DNA from 3 places in the Erwinia sp. 1181_3 genome. Region 2 is predicted to be linked to each of the others. Evidence: predicted binding sites of a transcription regulator. Region 2 holds the regulator's gene; each other region holds the start of a gene.
What was found. Region 2 encodes CRP, which controls carbon source genes, mostly activating them, when cyclic AMP is high. Its sites were predicted from a motif close to ATGTGANNNNNNTCACAT; they were not measured.

Region 1 (3,283 bases), on a different contig from region 2:
AAGGTGCCGATAATGCGCAACATGCCGCGATGGCGCAACGCACCGGAGAAGGGGTCACCCCCGGCGGCAAAAGCGGTGCCCCCGGCAACGATAGCTGCCGTCATCACCGCCCAGCGCGGAGTTTCCAGGTTAAATTCAAAGCCGACAAACAGCGCCAGTAAAATGGCAAAAGTCAGTTTGATGGGAAAGCGCAGACGATACCACTGCATCATTCGCCCCGCCTCAACCAAACTCGCGCAGGCGATGCATCAGCTTCATCAGCGGTGACATATCTTTATCCTGACGGTCTTGCGCGCCTGTGACCACTACGGTCGCCGTGGTACCCGACGGATAGAGGTTACCCGGCTGCTGGTCAAGGTGAATTCGCACCGGCACACGCTGTGCCAGACGTACCCACTCAAGGTTGGAGTCAATCGTCGCCATCCCTTTACCATCAACCGTACTGCTGCTGTTGGTTACACCAGCGGCCACACTGTCGACCGAGCCATGCAGGACATGGTTGCTGCCCAGCGGTGTAATTTCGACACGATAACCCGGACGGATGCCATCCAGTTTGGTCTCTTCCAGGTAGGCCAGCACATAGAAGGAGTTCTGCTTCACCAGCGCCACCGACGTTGAACCGCGGGTAATAAACTCACCCGTGTAAACATTCAGGTTGGTGATCCAGCCCGCTGCGGGTGCTTTTACCGTGGTACGTTCCAGGTCCAGCTTCGACAGGTCCCGGGTGGCGACGGCTTTCGCCAGCTGGTGTTCCGTGGTTTGATAATCACTGTTGGCCTGGTCAATCGCTTCACGCGACATGGCCGAGATGCCTAGCTGATTACGACGCGCAGCTTCACGGCGCTTTTCACTCAGCACCGCCTGGTAGTAGGCAACATCCGCTTCCGCCTCTTCCAGCGCTTTCTGGTAACGCGGCTGGTCGATGGTGAACAACACCTGGTCTTTCTGCACCAGCTGGTTATCACGGACGCGAACGTCGGTGATCAGGCCGCTGACATCAGGCGCAATCGCCACAACATCAGCGGTGAATTTGGCGTCACGCGTCCACGGGGATTCGGTATAAAACACCCAGACGCGGAAAATCAGGACAATCGCGATGATCACCAGCAGCAGGGTAATGGCGAAACGGGCAATTTTTCTTGTTAGAGCTTTCACTATGACCTCAGACGAACAATCGGGATACCAGATAGAACAGGCAGCAGTACAATGCAGTATTAAACAGTGCCGGATGCCAGACCAGATCATAGATCCCGGTCGGCGTGATCAGACGGCGGACCAGCCAGAACACGATCAGCGACACAATTATTTCAAAAAAAATGGGTGGGAATGACATCCCGAACACCACGACAACCGGAAGTACACTCATCATTTATCCTTGTTGATACTGTACCAGGTAATTCGCTGCCACAACCCGCTCCTCTCAGGGTTTACTGAGAGATATGTATGCAAAAGGTGATCAGCTGACAGGGAGACAGTCAGACGCTAATCAGCACCAAAGCCAATTGAATAATAGTCTATTCAGGGGCAGCATTTGTCACACGCGGGGCGACAGGTCGATAACCTGACATGACTATAGTAACGCGCCTGACTATAAGTTATCTACCAAATGTGATCTAAATCACTTTTAAGCCAGGGTTAATAATGGAAAGACTGAAGGGCATGACCGTTTTCGCCAAAGTCGTTGAACTGGGTTCATTTACCGCAGCAGCACAACAGATGCAGTTAAGTGTATCGGCCGTTAGCCAGATTGTCGCCAGGCTGGAAAATGAACTCCAGGTGAAGCTGCTTAATCGTAGTACGCGCAGCCTGGGGCTGACCGAGGCCGGTAAGATCTACTTTCAGGGCTGCCGTCGCATGATGTCGGAGGCGCAGCAGGTGCATGAACAACTGTGGGCATTTAATAATACGCCGGTTGGCACACTGCGCATCGGCAGTTCTTCTACCATGTCGCAGAATTTACTGGCCCCGATGACCGAAGAGATGCTGAAGGAGTATCCGGGACTGACCGTTAACCTGGTGACGGGAATTCCGGCACCGGATCTTATCGCGGACGGGCTGGACCTGGTGATCCGTGTTGGTGCATTGCAGGATTCCAGTCTGTTTTCAACGCGGCTGGGTTCCATGCCGATGGTGGTATGTGCCGCGAAAAGCTATCTCGCGCAGAATGGGACGCCGGAAAAACCGTCAGACATCAGCAACTTTTCGTGGCTCGAATACAGCGTACGCGTGGATAACGACTTTGAGCTGACCTCACCGGAAGGCACATCGATTCGTCTCTCGCCTCAGGGCCGCTTTGCCACCAATGACTCACAGACACTGATCCGCTGGCTGAAATCCGGCACCGGTATCGCCTATGTGCCGCTGATGTGGATTATTGATGAGATTAATGCCGGGAAAGTGGAAATCCTGTTCGCGCATTATCAATCGGTGCCGCGCCCGGTCTATGCGGTATACACCCAGAAAGACAAATTGCCGCTAAAGGTGCAGGTGTGCATTAACTATTTGATCGCGTATTTCGATAAGGTGGCGGAGATTTATCAGGAGTTTCGCACATAACGCACACTATGCAGAAAGCAGAAACCGTAGGGGCGAGGCACGCCTCGCCCTGGGTCAACGTCAGGCGGTACCACCGACGGTGAGTTTATCCAGCTTCAGCGTAGGCTGACCCACGCCAACAGGCAGGCTCTGGCCCTCTTTACCGCAGACGCCAACGCCTTTATCCAGCGCCAGGTCATTACCCACCATTGAAATCTGTTGCATCGCTTCAATACCGGAACCGATCAGCGTTGCGCCTTTCACCGGCTTCGTCACCTTACCGTTTTCAATCAGATAAGCTTCAGAGGTGGAGAAAACAAATTTACCCGAGGTAATATCCACCTGACCACCGCCGAAGTTCGGCGCATACAGACCGTACTCCACGCTTTCGATAATATCCTGCGGGGTCGACTTGCCTGCCAGCATATAGGTATTGGTCATACGCGGCATCGGCAGATGTGCATAAGACTCACGACGACCATTCCCGGTAGGCGCCACGCCCATCAGACGCGCATTGAGTTTATCCTGCATGTAGCCTTTCAAAATACCGTTTTCAATCAATACATTGTACTGCCCCGGTACGCCTTCATCATCAACGGCCAGCGAGCCGCGCAACCCTTCGATGGTGCCATCATCCACGACGGTACACAGCTCAGAGGCCACCAACTGCCCCATTTGGCCACTGAACACCGACGTTCCACGGCGGTTGAAATCGCCTTCCAGACCGTGACCCACCGCCTCGTGCAGC
Region 2 (3,283 bases):
TCTCCAGCGCATCGTGCGCATTCTGACGCATCAATCCACTCTGCCACTGTGGCCATAGCCAAATCATGCCGCCGAAGGCAATCAGACAGCCCATTAGTGTATCCATTAAGCGCGGCAGCAGGAACTGCGCTCCGTTCAGCGACAGCAGTTGCAATGTATACACCGCGGTGACCGTGAATCCTACGGTTGCCCAGCCGTAAAACTTGCGGATAAACAGATAGCTCACCAGGGTAATCAGTAGCATCACCAGCAGCACCCAGGATTCCGGGGCATGTAAACCGAGCGTGGCAGCGGCAATGGCCAACCCGGCCAGCGTTCCCAGCGCCCTGTGCTGGATACGTACCCGAGTAGCGCTGTAACCGTTGAGGCTGACAAACATCACCGTCATCAGTATCCAGTAAGGCTTCGGCAGATTGAAGAACAGGGCCAGTGAACTGGCGAAGGTCAGCATGACTGCATAGCGTGCGGCGGTGCGCAGGGCAGAGGATTTCAGCGACAGATAACTCTTCAACGCAGGAAACAGCGGCAGGCGGCGCTGGCGGTCCGCCATCAGGTCGCGACGGTACAACGGGTGCTGGGTGCGTAGCACGCGGGCGATACGGCTGAAGTGATAATAGCAAAAGTTGCCAACCGGATTATCGGGGTGCTGACGGGATATTTTTTCCAGTGCCTGAAGCGGTTTTTCCATCGTGAAACGTTCAGGGAAGCGGTGATAGAGGATATCGTCAGCCAGTACCCGCAGGCGTGTGGCAATGGTCTGCGCATTCCAGCGGATCACCGCCTCGGCGTGGCTCTGCTCTACCAGCTTCTGTACTTCCTCGGGCTGATGCAGGCTGACGGCGATATGTTCCTGTAGATCGAGGGCGACCTGAAATGCGCGCGTCAGTCGCTGATAATGGTCGCGATTGGCGGCCAGCATATGCATTTGCTGGTAACAGGTGTTAATCAGATCGACGGCTTTCTGTTGGCGGACCAACAGGGGAGGCAGGGCGGTTTGGGGATCGGTCAACTGGGTTAGCAGACTGTATTTCGCTTCGCAGTAATCAGCCAGTTCATGATAGAGCAGACTGAGGGTTTCGCGCATCGGCTGCTCTTTCCACAGCCAGAACCAGAACCAGTTAAACGCGCCATACCAGACGGTACCGAGAATGAACAATAGCGGCGGCTGCCACATGGGCATGCGTCCGGCCAGACTGAGGGTGAAAATGGCGGCAATCAGCGATGCCGGTAGCAGACGACCGTGCAGCGGACTGATTTCACCGGTGACGCCAAGCAGCAGTGCCATGACCAGCAGGATCACGGGCAGTGGCACCTCTTCTGCCCCGGCGTACTGAATCAAAAAGCTACTGAAAGCAAACAGGCAACCGCCTACGATCAGACGTTTGAAGAAGCGTTTGTGTGGAGTATCAAGACCGGCATTGTTACAACAGGCGGGGACTAATGAGAACAGCAGGCCGTTTTGCAGGTTGCCGAGCATCCAGCCGATCGCCACGGGTAAACACAGCACCAGTGTTTGCCTGAGTGCGTAGTTAACTTCGGGGTGATAGATAATTCTCCGCCACATGAGCCACACCAAATAAAAACGGCGCGACTGGGCGTCGCGCCGTGGGTTCAGAGCCGGTTAACGTGTTCCGTAAACAACAATGGTTTTACCATGTGCTGAGATCAGGTTTTGATCTTCCAGCATTTTCAGAATACGACCCACCGTTTCGCGGGAGCAGCCGACGATCTGGCCGATCTCCTGACGGGTGATTTTGATCTGCATCCCATCCGGGTGCGTCATGGCATCCGGTTGTTTCGCCAGATTCAACAACGTTTGGGCAATGCGTCCGGTCACATCAAGGAAAGCTAAATTACCCACTTTCTCTGATGTGACTTGCAGGCGACGCGCCATCTGTGAAGACAGGCGCATCAGGATGTCAGGATTCACCTGAATCAACTGACGGAATTTTTTGTAGGAAATTTCAGCCACTTCACAGGCTGTTTTCGCACGTACCCATGCACTGCGCTCCTGACCTTCTTCAAAGAGGCCCAGCTCGCCAATGAAGTCGCCCTGATTGAGGTAGGAGAGGATCATCTCTTTGCCTTCTTCATCCTTGATTAACACCGCTACTGATCCTTTAACGATGTAATAGAGGGTTTCCGCCTTCTCACCCTGATGAATCAGAGTGCTTTTGGATGGATATTTGTGAATATGGCAATGTGACAGGAACCATTCGAGTGTAGGGTCTGTTTGCGGTTTGCCGAGAACCATTCGCTGTTATCCTCTGTTGTAATCGTGCCTAAATATACCCTGTATTCGGCGTGCTGCAGATGCGTTGCCGCTGGCCTGAAGCGCGAAATATTTTTGGGTATCAGGGGATGTATCCCTGCCAGGCGTTGAAATATTCAAGCGTTCCCATAGGGAAATTATACGGGCCTCTGTTAAGAGCATGGCTCGTGCTGTCGTCCCGTTTTTACCGTGCATTGTTATGCCAGTAAAATATTGCAGCTTCGTTTGTAGCACAGCTTTACAAGACTGTCTTCTGTTGTCTCGCTTCAGCATAGTTCGAAAAAGGCAACGTTGCCGTTTTTGTGAGTGCAGCGTACTCTGCGGTAACTGAATCAATGAGAGGATTTTGTGATGCAAGCACGAGTTAAGTGGGTTGAAGGGATGACGTTTTTGGGAGAATCCTCATCCGGCCATCAGATTTTGATGGATGGCAACGCGGGGGATAAAGCACCCAGCCCGATGGAGATGGTGCTGATGGCTGCCGGGGGATGCAGTGCGATTGATGTGGTGTCTATTCTGCAGAAAGGCCGTCACGATGTCGCCGACTGTGAAGTTAAATTGACCTCGGAACGTCGTGAAGAGGCACCGCGTATTTTCACCCATATTAACCTGCACTTTATTGTCAGCGGCAAGGCGTTAACGGATAAAGCCGTTTCACGTGCGGTCGACCTCTCTGCGGAGAAATACTGCTCGGTGGCGATTATGCTGGGGAGCGCGGTGAAAATGACGCACAGCTATGAAGTGACAGATCTGACCTGAAGCTGGTTTCTTATGGGTAACGATGTTCGTTGTCGTTACCCACAGCTGACAGAACGTAGCGTACACATCCTGCTATTCCTCTCTCTACCCGCATTTCACGCCACGGCAGGCGAATAACATCAGCGGTATATTTCCCTCGTTCTACATTCCTTTCTTAATTTGCTGCAGGCTGGCGAAACAACAGCTGAATGTCCGGCGTTTGCCCATGATTCTCTGTTGCTGCCTGGTCTGCCGTTGTCAGATTTAATCAAC
Region 3 (3,283 bases), on a different contig from region 2:
TGGCAGGATGCCCGTTAACTGGCCCGACGGCATGAAAAACGATTTTTTTTGTACTCCTGTTCATACGCTTACCGGTGAGTTGATCGCTATCGATCTGAGCTACCGGCCGCAGCCCCAGGCCGTCACCGGCCTGTCAGGGGCTGTTCTTACGTCTCTGTCGCCACAGGAGCGGTTGTTAAATCAGTTGCTGATCGTTGAAGAGTATGCGGACTATTTTCGTCAGCACGGCTTGCTGTGTAGTGTCGCCATTGATTTTCAACTGGCTCGTGCCGTCACCGAGTCATCGTTTATTCAGCAAATCCTCAGCCAGCTGCCTTTTGTGCGGCTGAAACTGTCGGAAGATTTTCCCAATCTGCATGATGGCATGAATAATCCGCTGTTGCGGACCTTGATTGAGCAACTGAATATTATCTGGCTTGATGACCTGGGCGCAGGCGATGCCAATCTCAACGCACTGCAGTCGAACATGTTTGAAGCGGTGAAACTTGATCGGCAGTTTTATCTCGAAAACGTCGATAAACCGTTTTTTACCGTACTGATTAACCATATTCGTCAGTACACCAATCGGGTGATTGTTGAAGGCGTGGCCGGAGATGGGCAACTGGAGACATTGCGTAACAGCAAAATCTGGGGCGTGCAGGGTTATTTCAGCCCGGCACTGACACTGGAAAATCTGGATCACAGTGACGGTCAGCGCTGTGAAAATTTGTAGCCTCGCTGTGGCAAAGACCCCAGCGATGGCTCAATCAATAGCAACGGATCAGACGGCTTTGTAGCTGTGCAAACGGTTCATGGCCTTCAGTTTGTCTTCTTTTAACCATACCTCAGTACAACGCGCGGCTTCATCGATAGCGTTATCAATCAGGGTCTGTTCCGCAGCCTGGGGTTTGCCCAAGACAAATCCTACCACTTTGTTACGGTCGCCCGGATGACCAATGCCAATGCGCAGACGATGGAAGTCCAGGTTGTTACCCAGTTTGCTAATAATATCTTTCAATCCGTTATGCCCTCCGTGCCCCCCTCCCTGTTTAAACTTCGCCACGCCAGGAAGCAGGTCGAGCTCGTCATGCGCCACCAGAATTTCTTCAGGGGCAATGCGATAAAAAGTGGCCATAGCCGCTACGGCTTTCCCGCTGAGGTTCATAAACGTGGTGGGGACCAGCAGGCGCACGTCTTCGCCGCCAATATTGAGGCGCGCGGTATACCCGTAAAATTTGCTCTCTTCTTTTAACGACTGATTATGGCGTTCAGCCAGCAAGTCAACATACCATGCACCGGCATTGTGGCGTGTGGCGGCGTATTCAGCGCCGGGGTTGGCAAGGCCAACAATCAGTTTGATGCTGCTCACGAGTAGATTTTCCTGAAACGTGCGGGGTGAAAAACGGCTAGTTTACTGAAGCGGTTGCGATAACTCAAAGATCTGCGCGCATTGTGATGAAAATCACAATGGTTGAGCAGAGTGATAATACGTTTTCTATATAAAAACAGTCTGTTAGTCGTAAAGTTTTGTCAAAATATAAGCGATAAATGTGATCGCAGACTCATCAGAGCAGTTAAAGATTGCCTAGACTGATCGCATCTGGCAACGGAGTTTGCCTTTTTACACTGACTGGAGGTGCGCAATGAAACGTAAACATACACATGTACTGGGTAACACCCTGATGGTGCTGGGCCTGGTGGTGATGATTGGCGGGGTAGGTTACTCAGTGGTGAATCAAATACCGCAGTTCCACTTACCGCAGTTTATGGTGCATGGTGCACTCGGCAGTATCTTTATCGGTGCGTTGCTGTGGCTGGCGGGGGCGAGAATCAGCGGGCGTGAGAAAATTGCCGATCGCTATTACTGGGTGCGTCACTGCGGCGAAAAACGCTGCCGTCACGGTTCCAGTCAGCAGCACAATCGTTAATCCTGAATCGGAAACACACCCGGTGTGTTTCCGGATTTAACTGGCTAAAATACCCCTGACATCCTCATGATTTACGGCCCCAAAGGTTTTGACCTGGTTTCTGCCTGCGGCCTTCGCCTGATATAACGCATCATCTGCCGCCGCCATCAAGCTGTCGATAGCATCACGGTCTGGCTGGCAGCTTGCCACGCCAATGCTGACACTATAGCTCACGTTCTCGGGGCAAGATCGCTCCACTACTTTGCGGATACGTTCGGCTACCTCCACACATTCCCTCTCTGCGCACATGACAACGGCGGCAAATTCTTCCCCGCCGAGACGCGCAAAATAGCTGTCAGCGGGTAACTGGTGCGCCACCTGTTGGCAAAAATCGGTCAGCACCCGGTCACCTTGCGAGTGACCATAGCGATCGTTAATCGATTTAAAGTGGTCGAGGTCAAACAGCATCACCGATAAGGGCTGCCTGCTGCAACTCCAGCTGGCGGTCAGCTGAGCCGTTTTTTCAAACAGTGCGCGGCGATTCCAAACCCCGGTTAGCGGATCGAGCAGTGACGCCTGACGGTAGATAATCTGCGTACGCTCATTCACCATCGCCATCATGGTAAAACTCAGGCCAATCACCACCAGGATCGACTCCAGAATGACATACACCGAGAAGGTTGAGCCGCCGATGGCACCATGTACCGGGTTAGGGATCCCGCCGTCCAGTAACACCCGCAGGATATTAAAGCCAAGGTGGATACCCAGCAGCAGCTGGGCGGGCCACCAGGTTATCGGAAGCAGGGTGCGTGAACGATGCAGTTCATACAGCATCGCCGAGGTATAGATAATACACAGCAGGCTGCTGGCCAGAATCCGCATGGGTAGCGAGGTGTAGAAAGAGGGGAACAGGCAGAGTACCGCCCATACCACCATCCCGGGCAGCCACAGCCAGCCACCTCGCGCCCCGCGCAGCGCACGGAATGCATTCAGTTGCAGGCCGTAGGCGCACATGATCAGCAGATTTCCCACCACTATCGGCAGAAAGATAAAGCCTGAGCTACGCAGGCTGCTGAGGCCGACAGCGACAATGCTCAACAACAAAGAGAGACAGTTAAACCCCAGTACTCTGCTGTACTGCGCTCCGCGCCACGCGAACACCATGATAATGCTGAGAAAAGCCAGCACATAGAGTTCACAGACAAACAGCGTATAAACATCGAGTACCATTTTAGGATTATTCCTGGATAAGCTATCAGAGCAAAATATCACTAATGAATACTTACCAACAGGGGGGCTGAACCGTTACAGTAAAAAAATTAATATGAACTCAGGAAAGTGGCCTGGGCGCAGGCACCAGACAGCGCCAGATGGCCACGGCACAAAGCAATGTCACG

Region 1: the regulator CRP is predicted to act here: its motif matches at 1,607-1,624, upstream of aaeR (HTH-type transcriptional activator AaeR).
Region 3: the regulator CRP is predicted to act here: its motif matches at 1,430-1,447, upstream of pth (aminoacyl-tRNA hydrolase).

Annotation. Positions count from the first base shown of each region.
Region 1 is NZ_VTDE01000003.1:717,292-720,574, forward strand. Features, by position in the region: gene aaeB (p-hydroxybenzoic acid efflux pump subunit AaeB) at 1-209, opposite strand, end outside; gene aaeA (p-hydroxybenzoic acid efflux pump subunit AaeA) at 223-1,155, opposite strand; gene aaeX (p-hydroxybenzoic acid efflux pump operon protein AaeX) at 1,163-1,366, opposite strand; gene aaeR (HTH-type transcriptional activator AaeR) at 1,642-2,556, shown strand; gene tldD (metalloprotease TldD) at 2,617-3,283, opposite strand, start outside.
Region 2 is NZ_VTDE01000005.1:24,076-27,358, reverse strand. Features, by position in the region: gene FY046_RS14645 (YccS/YhfK family putative transporter) at 1-1,564, opposite strand, end outside; gene crp (cAMP-activated global transcriptional regulator CRP) at 1,622-2,254, opposite strand; gene FY046_RS14635 (OsmC family protein) at 2,624-3,031, shown strand.
Region 3 is NZ_VTDE01000004.1:508,791-512,073, reverse strand. Features, by position in the region: gene FY046_RS14335 (EAL domain-containing protein) at 32-712, shown strand; gene pth (aminoacyl-tRNA hydrolase) at 761-1,348, opposite strand; gene ychH (stress-induced protein YchH) at 1,623-1,907, shown strand; gene FY046_RS14320 (diguanylate cyclase) at 1,944-3,116, opposite strand; gene FY046_RS14315 (MFS transporter) at 3,217-3,283, opposite strand, start outside.